4 regions of the Neisseria sp. HMSC065D04 genome follow, and region 4 is predicted to be linked to each of the others. Evidence: predicted binding sites of a transcription regulator. Region 4 holds the regulator's gene; each other region holds the start of a gene.
The links. Region 4 encodes FNR, which switches genes on or off when oxygen is low (the NO sensors DNR and NnrR bind a similar motif). Its sites were predicted from a motif close to TTGATNNNNATCAA; they were not measured.
Positions count from the first base shown of each region.

Region 1: ccoN (cytochrome-c oxidase, cbb3-type subunit I) is a predicted target of FNR. The motif match lies at 2,330-2,343, and genes of this name have one in related genera.
Region 2: HMPREF3050_RS02585 (GbsR/MarR family transcriptional regulator) is a predicted target of FNR. The motif match lies at 2,181-2,194, and genes of this name have one in related genera.
Region 3: HMPREF3050_RS00750 (universal stress protein) is a predicted target of FNR. The motif match lies at 2,175-2,188, and genes of this name have one in related genera.

Region 1 covers NZ_KV821518.1:6,579-10,924, forward strand. Annotated here, with positions in the region: gene HMPREF3050_RS06765 (hypothetical protein) at 1-448, opposite strand, end outside; gene HMPREF3050_RS06770 (M61 family metallopeptidase) at 513-2,276, opposite strand; gene ccoN (cytochrome-c oxidase, cbb3-type subunit I) at 2,606-4,039, shown strand; gene ccoO (cytochrome-c oxidase, cbb3-type subunit II) at 4,063-4,346, shown strand, end outside.
Region 2 covers NZ_KV821488.1:29,567-33,912, forward strand. Annotated here, with positions in the region: gene HMPREF3050_RS02570 (NAD-dependent epimerase/dehydratase family protein) at 1-214, opposite strand, end outside; gene HMPREF3050_RS02575 (DUF2269 family protein) at 255-737, opposite strand; gene HMPREF3050_RS02580 (DoxX-like family protein) at 734-1,123, opposite strand; gene HMPREF3050_RS02585 (GbsR/MarR family transcriptional regulator) at 1,638-2,156, opposite strand; gene HMPREF3050_RS02590 (hypothetical protein) at 2,287-2,547, opposite strand; gene hpnC (squalene synthase HpnC) at 3,046-3,861, shown strand; gene HMPREF3050_RS02600 (EamA family transporter) at 3,917-4,346, opposite strand, start outside.
Region 3 covers NZ_KV821462.1:63,962-68,307, forward strand. Annotated here, with positions in the region: gene HMPREF3050_RS00730 (segregation and condensation protein A) at 1-301, opposite strand, end outside; gene HMPREF3050_RS00735 (hypothetical protein) at 407-865, opposite strand; gene HMPREF3050_RS00740 (hypothetical protein) at 918-1,388, opposite strand; gene HMPREF3050_RS00745 (tRNA threonylcarbamoyladenosine dehydratase) at 1,390-2,166, opposite strand; gene HMPREF3050_RS00750 (universal stress protein) at 2,359-2,823, shown strand; gene HMPREF3050_RS00755 (acyl-CoA thioesterase) at 2,976-3,458, opposite strand; gene corA (magnesium/cobalt transporter CorA) at 3,588-4,346, opposite strand, start outside.
Region 4 covers NZ_KV821543.1:25,044-29,389, reverse strand. Annotated here, with positions in the region: gene hemN (oxygen-independent coproporphyrinogen III oxidase) at 42-1,463, opposite strand; gene fnr (fumarate/nitrate reduction transcriptional regulator Fnr) at 1,607-2,341, shown strand; gene HMPREF3050_RS10535 (MBL fold metallo-hydrolase) at 2,421-3,494, shown strand; gene HMPREF3050_RS10530 (L-lactate permease) at 3,882-4,346, shown strand, end outside.

The DNA of each region.
Region 1 (4,346 bases), on a different contig from region 4:
AAGTTACCCAATGAAAATCCAGTGATGCAGGGGAAATGATGGGTTCTTGAAGCGGATGGAAGCTTTTGTTTTTTTTGAGGTTGTTTTTAAGCTCGGTATCTAATGTCAGGCTGTTAAGGCAGGTTTTGGCTTGATTCGTGCCTGTCAGGGTGAGGGTGTAGGCGGCAAAGGTTAGGGCGTCGCCTTGGTAGGTTCGGATGTTGTCACACCAAATGGTGCTGCCTTGGGGGTATTTTTGTAGCGCTTGCGTCCCCCATACAAGGGTGGTTTCGCGCATGATATCGGCTTTGACAAGCTGGTCCATCAAAGAAGCAGCGCGTTCGGCAGAGGGATTTTTGTAGAATACGGCGATATCCTTTCCTAGTTTATCTGCCGAATCTGATTTGGGAGCGGCTGCGGCGTGCAAACTGAGTAACAGGGCGGTCATGCCGACAAGGATTTTTTTCATGGTTGTTTCTTTCAGAGTTGATTTTTCAGACGACCTCGATCCAGCACTTGAGGTCGTCTGAAAATTAGGCTCGGTCATTATAAAGCCAGTTTTCAAATAACTCGCGGTCGGTGATGTAGAGGATGGCGGTGTCGGCTTCGGCGGCTTGGACGGTAATGTCGGCAACGTACAGGATGCCGGTGCGGAAGTAGTGGAGGCGGGCGGTGGCGCCGATGGGGAGTTGCGCCCACTGTGCGGCAAGGTCGGTACAGGCGTAGCCGTCGATGGCGATGATTTTGTCCTGCGGGCAGAGGGCGGCGTTTTCTGCGCTGCCGCCGTTGAAGACGTGGGTCAGGGTGGCGTGGTCGCTGTTTTGTTTGAACCTGGTGCCGAAGTCGGACGCGGGGGCAGGCGTTTCGGTTGGCGGTTCGGGCAGGAATGCACCGCCGTGGCTGCGCGGCTGTGCCTGCCATTGCAGTCCGATGCCTATGGTGGCGAGGAGTTCGGCAAGGGGCAGGTCGGCGGTGGAGTAGAGGGTCGTCTGAAAAAAGTCTTCGAGGTCTAGACCGGTAAACGCTTGGCAACGGGCTTGCCATTGTTTTTCTGGGATGCCTTGCCGGGTCTCCAGCCAATCGAGGTAGTGTTTCTGCATGACGCTGTCGAGGGTGTGTCGTCCGCTGCTTTTGCTGCGGATGGCGAGGTCGAGGCAGAGGGCGGCGAGTGCGCCTTTTTGGTAGTAGCTGACGATGGCGTTGGGGCTGTTTTCGTCTTGTTTGTAGAATTTGTTCCAAGCGGTGAAGCTGGATTCGGCAAGGCTTTGTTTCAGACGACCTTTGGTTTGCTGCACGCGGGTGATGCTTTGGGCGAGCAGGCGCAGGTAGGCTTCGGGTGCTATGGTACGGCCTCGGGCGAGGAAAAGGTCGTCGTAGTAGGAGGTGATGCCTTCAAATGCCCAAAGCTGTTCGGTGTAGTTTTCGCGGTCGAGGTCGTAGGGGGCGAAGGCGGCGGGTTTGATGGATTTGACGTTCCAGGCGTGGAAGTATTCGTGTGAGAACAGTCCGAGCAGTTGGGTGTAGGCATCGTTGACGTCGGTCATGCCGTGCGGCGGCAGGCTGTGGCGGTCGGCGAGCAGGGCGGTGCTGCTGATGTGTTCCAGCCCGCCGTAGATGTTGTCGCCGACGTGAAGCAGGAAGAGGTAATGGGCGAACGGGGCAGGGGAGGGGAACATGGTCAGTTCAGTTTCGCAGATTGTGCGGATGTCTGACACGAGGCGGTCGCGGTCGAAATCGGGGTAGTGGCCGCTCAAGGCGATGCGGTGAGGGATGCCGCCGGCTTCGAAATCGAGAAATTCAATGTTGCCCAGTTCGACAGGGTGGTCGATTAAGTCGTGGTAGGAGGTCGTCTGAAAGCTGTGGATGCCGGTTTGGGGCAGGGTGGTGGCAATCCGCCATGTTTTCGGCAGGATGGGGAATTCGATTTGGTGCGCGCTGTTTTCTTGCCCGTTTACCTGTAAAAACAGACACGCGCCGTCAAAGAACCCGCGTTCGGCAGTCAGAAACGAGCCGCGGACGGACAGATCGTAGGCGTAAACGGTGTAGTAAATTTCCCACTCGCCGGACTGCGGGGCAGTGCGCCACCGATTTTTTTTGACTTGGGTCAGATGGGCATATTCTCCGTTGCAAAAAGCGCGGATGGTGGTGATGTGGCGGGAAAAATCGCGTATCAGATAGCTGCCGGGAACCCAGTTCGGCAGGTTGATTTCTGTTTCCAAATCATGTTCTTGTCGGAAGGTTAGGCGGATGTGCCACTCGTGTGCGAGCGGGTTGGGGGTGATTTTGTAATTAATCATGACTATTAATGCATTTGTTAAATTTTATGAATAAAAAGGTCGAATTATGCGGTTTGATTTATATCGATAAAGTCCCCTTCAAAAGGGAGGCTTGAAAAAATAAAGTGGCGTTGTAGGGGAGGTTGTTAAATAATAATATGATTATAAAGTAAAAAATATAAAAAATCGATAAAGCCGCCAGATGGAGTGAAATGTAATTCCGCTTGGCTAGGCTTGTCTTATATGTTAAATTTAGAAAAATTTAAACCTAGCCCTTATTGCGTTTGTTCAAAACGCATACGGCAAAGTGAGATAAAAAATTTTTATTCCCATAATTCATGGAGACTCTCATGGACACACAAACTTATAACTACAAAGTGGTGCGCCAGTTCGCCATCATGACCGTAGTTTGGGGTATTGTGGGCATGTTGGTCGGTGTTATCGTTGCCGCCCAATTGTTTGCCCCGTCCCTTGATTTATCAGATGTCGGCCCTTGGTTCCACTTCGGCCGCCTGCGTCCGTTGCACACCAATGCGGTGATTTTTGCATTCGGCGGTTGCGGTCTGATGGGTACATCATACTACGTTGTTCAACGTACCTGTAATGCACGCCTGTTCGGCGGTTGGCTGCCGGCATTTACCTTCTGGGGTTGGCAGGCAGTTATCGTTGCGGCAATCGTCAGCCTGCCTTTGGGTTATACCCAAGCTAAAGAGTATGCCGAATTGGAATGGCCTATCGACATCCTGATCGCTTTGGTTTGGATTGCTTACGCCATCGTATTCTTCGGTACGATTGCCAAACGTAAAATCAAACACATCTACGTTGCCAACTGGTTCTACGGCGGTTTCATTTTGGCCGTTGCTCTGTTGCACATCGTCAATAACCTGAGCATTCCTGCGGGCTTCATGAAATCCTATCCGGTTTATGCGGGCGCAATCGATGCTATGGTTCAATGGTGGTATGGCCACAATGCCGTAGGTTTCTTCCTGACCGCAGGCTTCTTGGGCATGATGTACTACTTCGTGCCGAAACAGGCAGGTCGTCCTGTTTACTCTTACCGCCTGTCCGTCGTCCACTTCTGGGCTTTGATTTTCACCTACATGTGGGCAGGTTCCCACCACTTGCACTATACCGCGCTGCCTGACTGGACTCAGTCCTTGGGTATGGTGTTGTCCCTGATTCTGTTCGCACCTTCTTGGGGCGGTATGATCAACGGTATCATGACCTTGTCCGGCGCATGGGACAAACTGCGTACCGACCCTATCTTGAAATTCTTGATCGTTTCCCTCTCCTTCTACGGTATGTCCACCTTCGAAGGTCCGATGATGTCCATCAAATCCGTCAACGCTTTGAGCCACTACACCGACTGGACCGTTGCACACGTTCATGCCGGCGCATTGGGCTGGGTGGGCTTCGTGACCATTGGTTCCGTGTACTACATGATTCCCCGCCTGTTCGGTAAAAATGAAATGTACAGCACCAAATTGGTGGAAGCGCATTTCTGGATTGCGACCATCGGTGTGGTTCTGTATATCGCCTCCATGTGGATTGCAGGGGTATTGCAAGGTATGATGTGGGGTTCTCTGAATGCGGACGGTACTTTGACCTACTCGTTTGTAGAGTCAGTTAAACGCACCATGCCTTTCTACATGATTCGTTTCACCGGCGGCCTGCTGTACCTGAGCGGTATGTGTATCATGGCATACAACGTTTACCGTACGGCCATCAGTGGCAAAGCGGTTGATGCCGAGATTCCCGCGGTGTCTCAAACCCAGCACCACTAAAAACATAAGAAAAGGCTACCAAAATGAAATTACAACAATTAGCTGAAGAAAAAGTCGGCGTCCTGATTGTATTTACCCTGCTTGTAGTCAGCGTAGGCCTGTTGATTGAAGCCGTGCCGCTGTTCTTTACTAAAGCTGTCACTAAGCCTATAGAAGGTGTGAAACCTTATAATGCTTTGCAAGTGGCTGGTCGCGACATCTATATCCGTGAGGGTTGTTACAACTGTCACTCTCAAATGATCCGTCCGTTCCGTGCGGAAACCGAACGTTACGGCCACTACTCCGTTGCCGGCGAGTCTGTTTATGA
Region 2 (4,346 bases), on a different contig from region 4:
CGGTTTCGAGTATTTCGGCATGACGGCTCATGATGCCGATGCAGTTGATGAGGACGTCTTGCCCTTCCAATAAACGGCGTGCAGCGGTTTCATCGGGATGAAGAAAATCGAAGGCGCGGCGGTCGGGCGTGCAAACTTGGTGACCTTGTTCTTTTAAGATTTGGGCGGTACGGCTGCCGATGAAGCCGCTGCCTCCGAAAATGATGATGTTCATGGTTTTTCTTTATGGTGTTGCTGAGGTCGTCTGAAAATTTTTAAATCGGTTTCATCACCATCAGGAAGTAAATCACGATAGTGGCGCAAAAGGCGGGATAGCCCAGCAATTCCCAGCGTCTGGCATAACGCCAATAGGGTTCCGGAATGGTATCTGCGTTTTCTTTATGCGCTTGTTCGGCAATCTTTGCCATGCGGATTTGCAGCCAGACAACGGGCAGCCAGCAAATGCCTGCAAGGATGTATAAACCGAGCGTCATCCATACCCAATTTTGTTCCAGCATGGTGGAAACGGTATAGCCGCGTTCGTACAGCATCCATAAACCGGACAAGGGTTGGAAAATGACGGCGGGGGTCGTAAACCACCAATCTGCTTTGATGACCCAATGTGATACGACCGACTGCGCGGCGACCGAACCGCTGCGGTTTGCCCAAAAGAGGTAAAACGCCGTACCAAAACCGGTGCCGACCATTAAGGTAGCCGAGATGATGTGCAGGGTTTTAACGATTAAATAGGTATTCATTTTTTATCTCCTACGGATTGATACAGGAAAAGTAAAGTAGCCATAATCGGCAGGTTTTTTACCAAAGGCGCAAAAGGGTGCGCCCACATTTCGGGCAGCCTGAAAGCAATAATCAGGCTGTATGCCGCGACGGTCAGCAATTGCAGCAGCCATATTTCGGAACGGGCGCGAAAGCGGCTGAAGCATAAAAAGGCAAAACCGATGTCCAGCAGTGAAGCGGCGATTAATGTCGGCCACAGCAACGGATCGGGAATGCCGACCGAATGCAGCAAATCCAATGACATTTCGGGCATGAAAAACAGAGGTTGGGTACCGCTCCACAGCCATAGCAGCCCCATCGAGTAAGACAGGTAGGCAGGGAGATTGCGTGTAGTTTTGTCGGACATATTGGTTTCCTAATTTCATTTCGGTTTATTTATATATTTAGCCTGTAATTTCTAAAATTTCTGTCAAAAGAGAAATATAAGGGTAAAAAAATTAGGCAGGTTCCTGAATATCATCCTCCCCCGGAGGATTGGGCAAGCTCAAAACGCCAACAATCAAAGAATAAGTACCGCCTATTACCACGCTTGCTAGGAGGCTGGTGACAAAATCTGCACCAAACAGTAAAAGATATAGGCAACCGCATAATGATCCGGTTATGATTGCCCGTATAAGGCCGCGTAAGTCCCTGTATGTAGACGTCAAGCTTAAGATCAAACCGCAAATTAGGGCCGGTACGGTAAAGAATAAAGCATAGTAGCCGATACTAAACGCAAAAAATAGCGTAGATGCAGCATAAACGGTGATGACTCTGCCTCTCGGATAGTCGAAATAATCATCTGTTGAATGTGCCATAACACACCTATGATTGAGTAAGAGAAACCGGGTGTTGTGTCTTGTAAACCAATTGGGGCGGCATCATCGGAAAAATTTCTGTATTCCGGCGCCTATTTTCAAAATTTTCACCATGGTTGAAGTGGAAAGCTTCAACATTTCATTTGCCCATATGGTCAGCGTATTGATGAAATCATAGGTTTGCCGGATTCGCTGTTTGGCGGTTTCATTTTCCTGACTAAATTCAGGGCTGTCGATCAGGCTTTGCAAAAATTGCCGCGTCGGTTCAATTTCGCGCTGCATGCGCATTTCTGCGATGGTGCGGAATAAAGTCCAAACGTCGTCTGAAGTTTCAAAATGATCGCGCCTGTCGCCCAAGATATGCACGGTATGCACCAGCCTCAGGTTTTGCAGCTCTTTGATGCTGTTGCTGACGTTGGAGCGCGCTACGCCGAGCGTTTCGGTAATTTCTTCGGCATTCATCGGTCTGCCTAAGATGTAGAGCAGGGCATGGATTTGTGCAACGGTACGGTTGACGCCCCATTTGGTGCCCATTTCGCCCCAGTGGAGGATAAATTTTTCAGTGGTCGGATTCAGTTTCATAGTGAGGGTATTTTATTTTTGTCTTTTATTTCTGTCAATACAGAAATAAAAGATTTTTTTTAAATGGGTAAAAAAGGCGGACTGAATTCAGCCCGCCTGTTTTAAACCATAGATTATTTTTTATGATAGATTATTTTTTCGACTGCTGCTTGTAGTATTCAAGTAATTGCTTCGCTTGCAGCAAAGGCAGCCCGAAATGCTCGTTGATGTTTTTGAGGTCTGCTGTTTCTTTTCCAGTCAGATTTTGTTCGAGCCATTTCAGATTGTCCGGATTGCTTTTGATTTTTTCAAAATACGTCTGCTTGCACTTCCAATTTCGCGACCACACCAGCAGCATGGTGAAAATACATAGCACGATTAAGAAAATATTCGTGAAAGCCATCATGTCCATCGTAGTCTCCGCTTACTTGGAAGTATGGGGATTATAAGCGAATCAAGTGTTTACGGATATATTGAGGAACGAGGACGGCATGGTTTCGGGTTAAGTTTGGATGGGACAGCTTATTTCCGTATTGTGATTCGTCATCTCAATATATAGTGGATTAAATTTAAATCAGGACAAGGCGGAAGCCGCAGATACAGTACAAATAGTACGGCAAGGCGAGGCAACGCCGTACTGATTTAAAGTTAATCCACTATAGTTTTTGCCGTACCTAAAATCCGTTTTGCGGAAAGGGTCGTCTGAATTGGGAAAACAGGGTAATTTTGTGGTTTCAAGTTTGGATTTCTATGCGCGTGTACAGTTAAATCATTAATAAAATAATGCGTTGTGTTAGAATCTTGCCGAGTTGTTAATACAGGTTTGGAAGTACTCCGTGCCGTCGGCAAGCCATTTGAGCAACGCGGCTCATACTTTCAGACGACCCCAAATACCGAATTTCCAATATTTATGTCCGTCAACCATTACGAAAACTTCCCCGTCGGCTCGCTTGTCATGCCGCGCCGCCTGCGCAAGCCTACCCATGCCGTTTACGCTTTTGCGCGCACTGCGGACGACCTCGCCGATGAAGGCAGTGCAAAAGCCGATGAACGCTTGCGCGCTTTGGACGAACTCAAATCCGAACTCGACCGTATACAGCGTGGCGAAACGCCGCTGACCCCGCTAATGCAACGTTTGCAACGTGAAGCCATCGCGCCTTTCAAGCTGCCGCTGCAGCCGTTTTACGATCTTTTGTCCGCATTCAGTCAGGATGTTGTCAAAACCCGTTATCAGGATTTTGGCGACCTGATTGACTACTGCCGCCGTTCCGCCAATCCAGTCGGGCGCATTATGCTGCATCTGTACGGACAAACCGACGAAGTCAGCATTGCCCAAAGCGACGGCATCTGTACCGCGTTGCAACTCATCAACTTTTGGCAGGACGTTGCCGTCGATTGGCAGAAAGGCCGTGTTTATATCCCGCAGGACGACTTGCAAAAATTTAACGTCAGCGAAGCGCAAATTGCCGAAGGCAAAACGGATTTTGCGTTCCAAAGACTGATGGCGTATGAGTGCAACCGCGCGTTCCAAATGCTCAAAGGCGGCTCGCCCTTGGGTAAAACGCTGAAAGGCCGCTTAGGATTTGAATTGCGGATGATTATTGTCGGCGGACAACTGATTTTGCAGAAACTGGACGGCAGCAAATACGATGTATTTACGCAACGTCCTGTTTTGGATAAAAAAGATTGGCTGATTATTCTGAAACGGGCATTCTTGAAGAAATAAACCGACCGGCGCAAAAGGTCGTCTGAAAACGCAGCTTGAAGGCTCAAGGCTGTTTTCAGACGACCTTTTTCATGACTGCCCGCTGCACCCCGAATATCGATACCAACACCAACGCAAATCCCGCCAGCGACTTCGCGTCCATCCCTTGCCCTAAAAACAGCCAGCCCAAGATAAATGCCGAGACAGGGCTGAGCAATCCCAGCGACGAAACCGCAGCAGGCGAAAGTTTGGCAATTCCTCTGAAAAACAACACATAAGCCAACACGGCACCAAACAGGCTCAAATACAGATAGCCGCCGATATTGGCGGGGCTTAAAGATTCGAGCCGCGGTTCGGCAAGCAGGGTGACCGGCAGTAAAAACAAGCCGCCGATGAAAAGCTGCCAGCCAGTGAACGCCAATACGGGCAGCGAAGTGCGGCGGTGTTTCGACAAATACACGCCCAGCGCCATCGCCGCCGCGCCCGCCAATGCCGCCAAAATCCCC
Region 3 (4,346 bases), on a different contig from region 4:
CCGCCATCAAGAGATATTCCGCCGCCAAATCAAACTGATACGCTTCCATTTGGGCGATATAGTGCAGATATTGCTCGGTAATCTTCACCATCGGAATATCGAGAACGTCGATATTTTGTTTGCGGATCAGGTAAAGCAGCAAATCCAACGGCCCTTGGAAGCTGCTTAAGACAACCTTCAAAGCATCGGGCGGAATAAACAAATCCTGCGGCAAATCGGTTACGGGTTGACCGAATACCCACGCGACAGTGTGTTCAGACGACGTTGCCGCAGCGGAAGGAATAAGGTGTTCTGAAGGCATGTTTAGAGGAGCTTTTTCTTATTAGGTTCGATGGGTGGTTAATCAATAACGGGGTCGTCTGAAAACGCAGCGTGTTTCGCCAAAACGAGTGCGGCAAAACAAAAATCAGCCTTTTTTGCGTTGGCTTTTCAAAGAAGCGATGGCAATGGCTAGCGTTTGCGCCAACGCCATGCCCAGCAGCGGCAAAACGGCGAAAAACGAGCCTGTCAGCACCGTAACGGCATCGCGGGAAAACACAAAGCCATCGCGTGCCAGCATCGCGATTATCCAAACCGACAATAGCAGCCATTCGCAGCCGACCAAAAACCAAATCATCCCGACCGAGCAGCGTTTGCGCCACTTCATGATGGCAGCGTGCAAAAGGCTGAATATCGGAACGGACAGGAAAGGATAAAGGAAATTGGTAAACGGCCGCGGAGAGCCGTCCTGAAAACACAAATAATCGCCCGACTGCATGTCGCATCCCATTGCGCCAAACATCGGATCGACGGCATACATCAACACGCCGAACCACACCGCATAAATCAGGCTGGCGATAAAATAGGCTTTGAAAAATCGGTTCATAGGCAAAAAAAGGTCGTCTGAAAAAATAAATTTCAAAAGGCTTAAACCCACATCAAATTTTCTGATTGGCATTTGCAGAAGAGCGCAACACACTCAGGGCTTGAACTGCTGCCATGCCATAAACAGGCAATCCCAAAAAAAGAAGTCCTCCTATTGACATCCAACTATCCAGACTACTCCATTCCCACAGTAAAAAAACGAACCAAACAATCAACCATTCGACAATAGGCAAAGCAAGAGTCATCGAAGTTGTACAGCGTTTGGTCCACTTCATAATGCCGGCATTGAGTAGGGACAATAACATTACAGATAAAAACGGAAAGAAGAAAACCTTCAAAGACACTTTCTCAAAAGCCGACATTTCAGCAGCTCGTGAACAATACTGTAGACGCTGTTCATTTTCAGGTGCAATATCAAAACATTCGGATCCTGAAAACAGCAAACCGTCACCGTACATCAGCAAACCGAAGACAACCGCATAAATCAAGCTGGCGATAAAATAGGCTTTAAAAAATCGATTCATCTCATTTCCGTCCTGCAATATGTTCCACCGCCGCCTGTGCGCAATACAGCCCAAAAGAAGCCGTCACCAGCATACTCGCGCCATAGCCCGCGCAGGACAGCCCTTGCGGCGCGGTATCGGTCGAACACGCTTCGCCCGATTGCGGCGGCGTAATGTTCTCAGTCGAGAACACGCACGGCACACGCATTTTTTCTTTGGTATCGCGGCTGAAGCCGTAGCGTTTGCGCAAGGTGTAGCGCAGGTTGGCAAGCAGCGGGTCGTGGGTAACGCGGCTCAAATCGGCGGTTTGAATCAATGCCGGATTTTTCTGTCCGCCCGCGCCGCCGCTGAGGATAAACGGCTGTTTGTGTTGCACAAAATAAGCTGCCATCGCCGCCTTGACACGCACTTGGTCTATCGCGTCGATCACAAAATCGAAAGGTCGTCTGAAAAGCGTTTCCAGATTGTCTTCCGTCACAAAATCCTCGATTTCCTCCACTTCGCATTGCGGATTGATTTGAGCAATGCGTTCGCGCAACGCCGTTACCTTCGCCTTGCCGAAATCGTCGGTCAGCGCATGAAGCTGGCGGTTGACATTGGACTCGGCGACGTTGTCCAAATCAATCAAGGTCAAACGACCGATGCCCGTCCGCGCCAAAGCCTCCACCGCCCAAGAGCCTACCCCGCCCACGCCGACCACGCAGACGTGCGCGCGCGAAAACCGCGCCAGTGCTTCATCTCCGTAGAGTCTGGCAATACCGCCGAAACGGCGCGAAGGAAGAAAAACGGTGTCGTTCATACCCAACCTTGTGATATATCAATAAATGAATGAAAATCAACGCAAAACGCTGCAGACGAGTCCGACACATATTATACTGGAAAGCAGACGGGCTGTTGCAGCAGCCCGAAAGAGTCTATAATCGTTTCATATCGGACCCTTCCCAACCGCATGAAACAAAGTGCCGCCTGCGGCGCAAAAGGAGAATGAACTATGTACAAACATCTGGTTGTAGCCGTTGACGGCAGCGAAACTTCCCTCAACGCCCTGAAACACGCCGCCGAGTTGGCAAGCGTCAACAACGCCCGCCTGACTTTGGTACACGTCGCCAACCCCGCCGAATACATGGCGCTCGCCCCCGAATTCCTGCAACACGAAAGCTACGAGGCTGCTGCCGTCGCCCAAGGCAACGAAGTCTTGGACTTCGCTGAAAAAACCGCCCGCGAAAACGGCGTGGAAAACATTGTCAAACACCTGCTGGTCGCCAACAAAGGCGCGCGCGAAATGGCGCAGGATTTGGTCGATTACGCCGATGAAAACGGCGCCGACCTGCTGGTACTCGGCACACACGGCCGCACCGGCCTGATGCACCTCCTGATGGGCAGCTTCGCCGAAACCGTTATGCGCCAAAGCCACCTGCCGCTTCTGATTATCCGCAGCAAAGCGGAAGAAGCGTAAGGGGCTGCCCTACTGAAGAAGGTCGTCTGAAACTGCTTCGACAGACGCAGTTTCGATAATGTCCTTATCCGTCAAATAAAAAGGTCGTCTGAAAACCTGAAACTTGGTTTTCAGACGACCTTTGTCTTGTAATCCGTTTTATCCGTCCGTTTTCAGCATCCGCAAGAAGCCTCGTCCGATGCCTGGAGGCTCAAGGCTTTGCGTTTTTTGGCTTTTTCATAGCGGCAGCGTTGGCGCTCGGTGGTAATTTCCAACGGCGGGACGGGAACAGGTTTGCCGTCTTCGACCGCGACCATGGTGAAGTAGCAGCTGTTGGTATGGCGCACTTCGCCGGTGCGGATGTTTTGCGCTTCGACACGGATGCCGATTTCCATGGAAGTTCTGCCCGTGTAGTTGACGCTGGCGTAGAAGGTTACCAAGTCGCCGACATGTATCGGCTCTTTAAACAAAACCTTATCGACAGACAGTGTAACGCAATAATTACCGCTGTAACGGCTGGCGCAGGAATAAGCGACTTGGTCGAGCAGGCGCAAAAGTTCGCCGCCGTGGACATTGCCGCTGAAATTGGCGGTGTCGGGCATCATCAGTTCGGACATGATGAGTTCGTGTGCAGGGAGTTGGCGGGTTTGATCCATGGTGTTCCTCTTTTAAAAATGAATGTTTGTGTTAAACAGGCGGCCGTTCAGTGGTTGGGATGGTTTTCAGACGACCTTACTGATTGTATTTAATATATGAATATACGGAAATTGGATTTTTTTATGGGTTTATAACCATTTTCTGCGCGAGAAGAAAATCAGCAGCCCGACGATGATGCACAGCATCAAACCTAAAACGATAAAATAGCCGTAATGCCAATGCAGCTCGGGCATGTTGTCGAAGTTCATGCCGTAGATGCCGGTGATGACGGTCAGCGGCATGAAGATGATGGTGATGACGGTCAGGACGCGCATCTGCTGGTTCATGCGGTTGGACTGGAAGGAAAGGTAGATGTCCATCATGCTCAACACCATGTCGCGCGAGGCGTCGAGCGATTCGAGAAGCTGCATGTTGTGGTCGTACACGTCGCGCAGATAGACGGTGGACTCGCCTTTGAAAATGGTGAAATCGACGCGCACGGCAAGTTGATAGAACACGTCGCGTAAAGGCAAGAGCGTGCGGCGAAGGCGGACGGCATCGCGCTTGAGGCGGTGGATTTTGCCGAGGATGTCGCTGTTTTCATCTTTAAACAGGGATTTGTCTATGGCTTCGACGCGGTTGTTGTACTCTTCCAAAACGATGAAATAGTCGTCCACGATGCGGTCGAGCAGGCAATAAGCGAGGAAGGCGGTGTTTTTGCCGAGGATGCCGCGCGGGTTTTCGCTCATTTGGCGGCGCAGCTGGCTGAACAGCCCCAGCGGTTTTTGCTGGAACGACAACACGAAATCCTTGCCGATAATCAGATACACTTGGTCGGAATTCAGTTTGCCGGCGGCGGTGTAGTGGTAAACCTGCGCGGCGATAAACAGATAATTGTCGTAGTCTTC
Region 4 (4,346 bases):
AGGTCGTCTGAAAATTTTCAGACGACCTTTTCCGTTCCTGTTTACACTGTTTGCGAATATTGGGCTTTAGTTTCCCTGTGGCGCAGGTGGTAGTCAAACACCATGGCGATATTGCGTATCAGGAAGCGGCCTTTGGGGGTAACGGTCAGTCCGTGCGGTTTCAGGCGGACGAGTCCGAGGGAGGCAAGTTGTTCCAAGTCGGCAAGTTCGTCTTTGAAATAGCGGTCGAACGGGATACCGAACACGCTTTCGTAGATTCGATAATCCAAAGCGAAGCGGCACATCAAATCTTGGATGATATTGCGGCGCAAAAGGTCGTCCTGATTGAGCTGGTAGCCGCGCATGATGGGCAGGTGTCCTGAATCGAGCGCGGCATAGTAGGCGTCGATGTTGCGTTCGTTTTGGGAGTAGGTGCTGCCGATTTTGCCGATGGAAGATACGCCGATGGCAACCAAATCGCAGTCCGCGTAGGTCGAGTAGCCTTGGAAGTTGCGCTGGAGGAAGCCTTCTTTGAGGGCGATGGAAAGTTCGTCATCGGGTTTGGCGAAGTGGTCCATACCGATGAAGACGTAGCCGCGTTCGGTCAGGGTTTGGACGCAGTATTGCAGCATATCGAGTTTTTCTTCGCTGCCGGGAACGGCTTCGGTATCGATACGGCGTTGCGGCTTGAAGATATGCGGCAGATGGGCATAGTGATAAAGGGCAAGGCGGTCGGGATCGAGCGACAAGACAGTGTCGATGGTGGTTTTGATGCTTTCGGCGGTTTGGTGCGGCAGGCCGTAAATCAAATCGACGCTGACGGATTTGAACCCGGCTTCGCGGGCGGCATCGATGACTTCTTTGGTTTCGTCGTAGCTTTGGATGCGGTTGACCGCTTCCTGAACTTTAGGATCAAAATCCTGAATGCCGACGCTCATGCGGTTGAAGCCGAGCTTGCCGAGCATGAGGACGGTTTCGCGGCTGACTTTGCGCGGGTCGATTTCGATGGAGTATTCGCCGCCGGGGATAAGTTGGAAATGTTTGCGTATCATGCGGAATACGCGTTCGATTTGGTCGTCGCTCAAGAAAGTCGGCGTACCGCCGCCGAAGTGTAGTTGCGCGAGCTGATGCCGTCCGCCCAGATGCGGGGCGAGCAGCTCCATTTCTTTTTCAAGGTATTCGATGTAGGCATCGGCGCGGCTTTTGTCTTTGGTGATGATTTTATTGCAGCCGCAGTAGTAACAAATGGTGTTGCAGAAGGGGATGTGGATATAAAGCGAAAGGGGCTTGTTCAAAGCCCCCATACCGCGCTGATTCAAGGCATTGATATATTCGGCTTCGCGAAATCCGTCATGAAAACGGTCGGCTGTGGGGTAGGAAGTGTAGCGCGGACCGCTGGAAGGAAGGCTGGCAATGAGTTCGCGGTCGAACTCAGGCTTGTCATTGTTTCTATTGTGATTATTTTGTATTGGTATTACTTTCATGGCGTGTGCGTGATTAGAGTAATGATGTTAGGCAATTTTCGGATAGTTTGGTAGAATGCCACAGTATGATAAACCTGTCTTGATATGTGTCAATAACTTACATAATCATGACAGGATAAAAACCTTAATTTTAAGGGTGTTTTATGACCACACACAATGCTATGCATCAGATGAAAACCCTGTGTTCTTCCTGTTCGCTGCGTGAACTCTGCCTGCCTGTCGGGCTTTTGCCCAATGAGTTTGCCCAATTGGACGCGGTCATCCGACAGAGCCGCCGCTTGAAGAAGGGTGAATATCTGTTCCGCACCGGTGAGCCTTTCGCGTCGCTGTTTGCCATCCGTGCCGGTTTTTTCAAAACCACGGTTGCCAGTCAGGACGGTCGCGATCAGGTTACCGGCTTTTTTATGTCCGGCGAACTCATCGGCATGGACGGCATTTGTTCCCATGTCCACAGCTGCGACGCGGTGGCTTTGGAAGACAGCGAAGTGTGTGAGCTGCCCTTCACCCACATCGAAGAGCTGGGACACAACATCCCCAGCCTGAGAAGCCATTTTTTCAGATTGATGAGCCGCGAAATCGTGCGCGACCAAGGCGTGATGCTACTTTTGGGCAATATGCGCGCCGAAGAACGTCTGGCGGCGTTTTTGCTTAACCTGTCCCAACGCCTTTACTCGCGCGGATTTGCCGCCAACGATTTCATTCTGCGGATGTCGCGCGAAGAAATCGGCAGCTATTTGGGGCTGAAACTGGAAACCGTCAGCCGCACACTGTCCAAGTTCCACCACGAAGGCTTGATTTCGGTCGAACACAAACACATCAAAATCCTCGACTCGCAAGCCCTCAAAAAAATGGTGTCCGGCTGTTCGCACGCCATCTGATGGATACCGAGACTATTTTCAAACAGAACCCAAGGTCGTCTGAAAAAATTTCAGACGACCTTCTTCATAAAAACCAATTATGAAACACAAGAAAAAACTCATTGCCTTGACCGCTGTCTGCGCCCTGCTCGCCTACTGGCTCTATCCCGACCAACATCCCGTTTACCCCGCAAGCGACCATTACGACCCCAAAACGCAAACCTTCTTCAACCCCGAACCGCAGCAGAAACCGACCGGCCTGACCGGCGCATTTTGGAAGATCCTGACCGACCCGCAGGCAACGCGCCCGCCTAAACCTCTGCCTACCGTCAAGCCCGATTGGCAAACCTTCCTCGCCGCACCCGAAGGGAAAAGCCGTTTCGTCTGGTTCGGACATTCCACCCTATTGATGCGGATCGGCGGGCAAACCGTCATTACCGACCCCGTTTTCGGCAACTCTGTCTCCCCCATCCCCATCACCATGAAACGCTTCCAGCCTGCGCCCGCAGAAATCGACGAACTGCCGCCCGTCGATGTCATCCTGATTTCACACAGCCACTACGATCACCTCGAAAAAGACAGTGTGCAGGCACTCAATTCAAAAGGCAACAGCCATTTCATCGTCTCACTCGGCATGGGCGTACTGCTGAAAAAATGGGGCGTGCCGCAAGAGCGCATTACCGAACTCGATTGGTGGCAAAGTACCGAACGCAACGGCATCCGCTACACCGCACTACCTGCCCGCCACGATTCATCCCGAACCCTGACCGACCACAACCAAGCCCTGTGGTCCAGCTTTGCCATCGAACACGGCAGCGAAAAATTCTATTTTCACGGCGACTCGGCACAAGGCAGCCATTTCGACAAAATCGCCGAAAAATTCAACGGATTCGATATCGCGTTCATCGAAAACGGGCAATACAGCGAACATTGGCCCAACAATCACCTCTTCCCAGAGCAAACCGCCCGCTATGCCGCGCAGCTTGCCCCCAAACGCTTCATGCCCATCCACTGGGGCGCCTACGCCATGGCACTGCACGCTTGGAACGAACCCCTGCTGCAAAGCATCCCGCTGGCACGCAGTTTGGGCGTAAATCCGCTGACCCCGCTGATGGGGCAAGTCTTCGATGCCGATACCGCCACGCAAGACTGGTTTGCCGAACCTTTACAATAAAGCTACCCAGGGGTCGTCTGAAAACAAATACAGCACATTCCATCAGGGCATAAATACCGACGAAGCGGAAGCTGTTTTCAGACGACCTTTTTTGAATTTACCTGTTGCAGCATTTCCAACATTTCTCTCCTTCTCCCGTTTATCCGTTTTGCAATATTCTGATAATAAAAAACTAATTTCCCCTCAGCCGAAGACCTTATTTTGCAACGCGCGGTTCGCGTATAAATCACTTGACCGATTACATCGTATTACGTAAAGTATGCGGCATTCTTTTGAATTGGTATTACCAATTTATTTGGTAATTACTCTCAGATTAAGGTTCGGTATCTCTCCCGCATCCGACATCATGATAAAAATTGATAAACAACGCCGATTTAAGGATTCACCATGGCACTATTCCTCAGCATTTTTCCCATCATCCTGCTGATTTGGCTGATGGTTAAGAAAAACAGTATGCCTTCCTACATCGCGCTGCCGATTACCGCCGCGCTGATTTACGCCATCAAGCTGTTTTATTTCAAAGACGACGCTATGCTGCTCAACGCAACCGCAGCGTCCGGCCTGGTTTCCACACTGACGCCAATTACCGTGATTTTCGGTGCGATCATGTTCAACCGTATGATGGAAACCACCGGCTGTATCGACATTATCCGCAAATGGCTGGCGACCATCAGCCCGAATCCTGTGGCGCAGCTGATGATTATCGGCTGGTCGTTCGCCTTTATGATTGAGGGTGCATCCGGCTTCGGTACGCCTGCTGCGATTGCCGCCCCGATTCTGATGAGCCTGGGTTTCAACCCGTTGAAAGTGGCGATTTTTACGCTGGTTATGAACTCCGTGCCTGTATCTTTC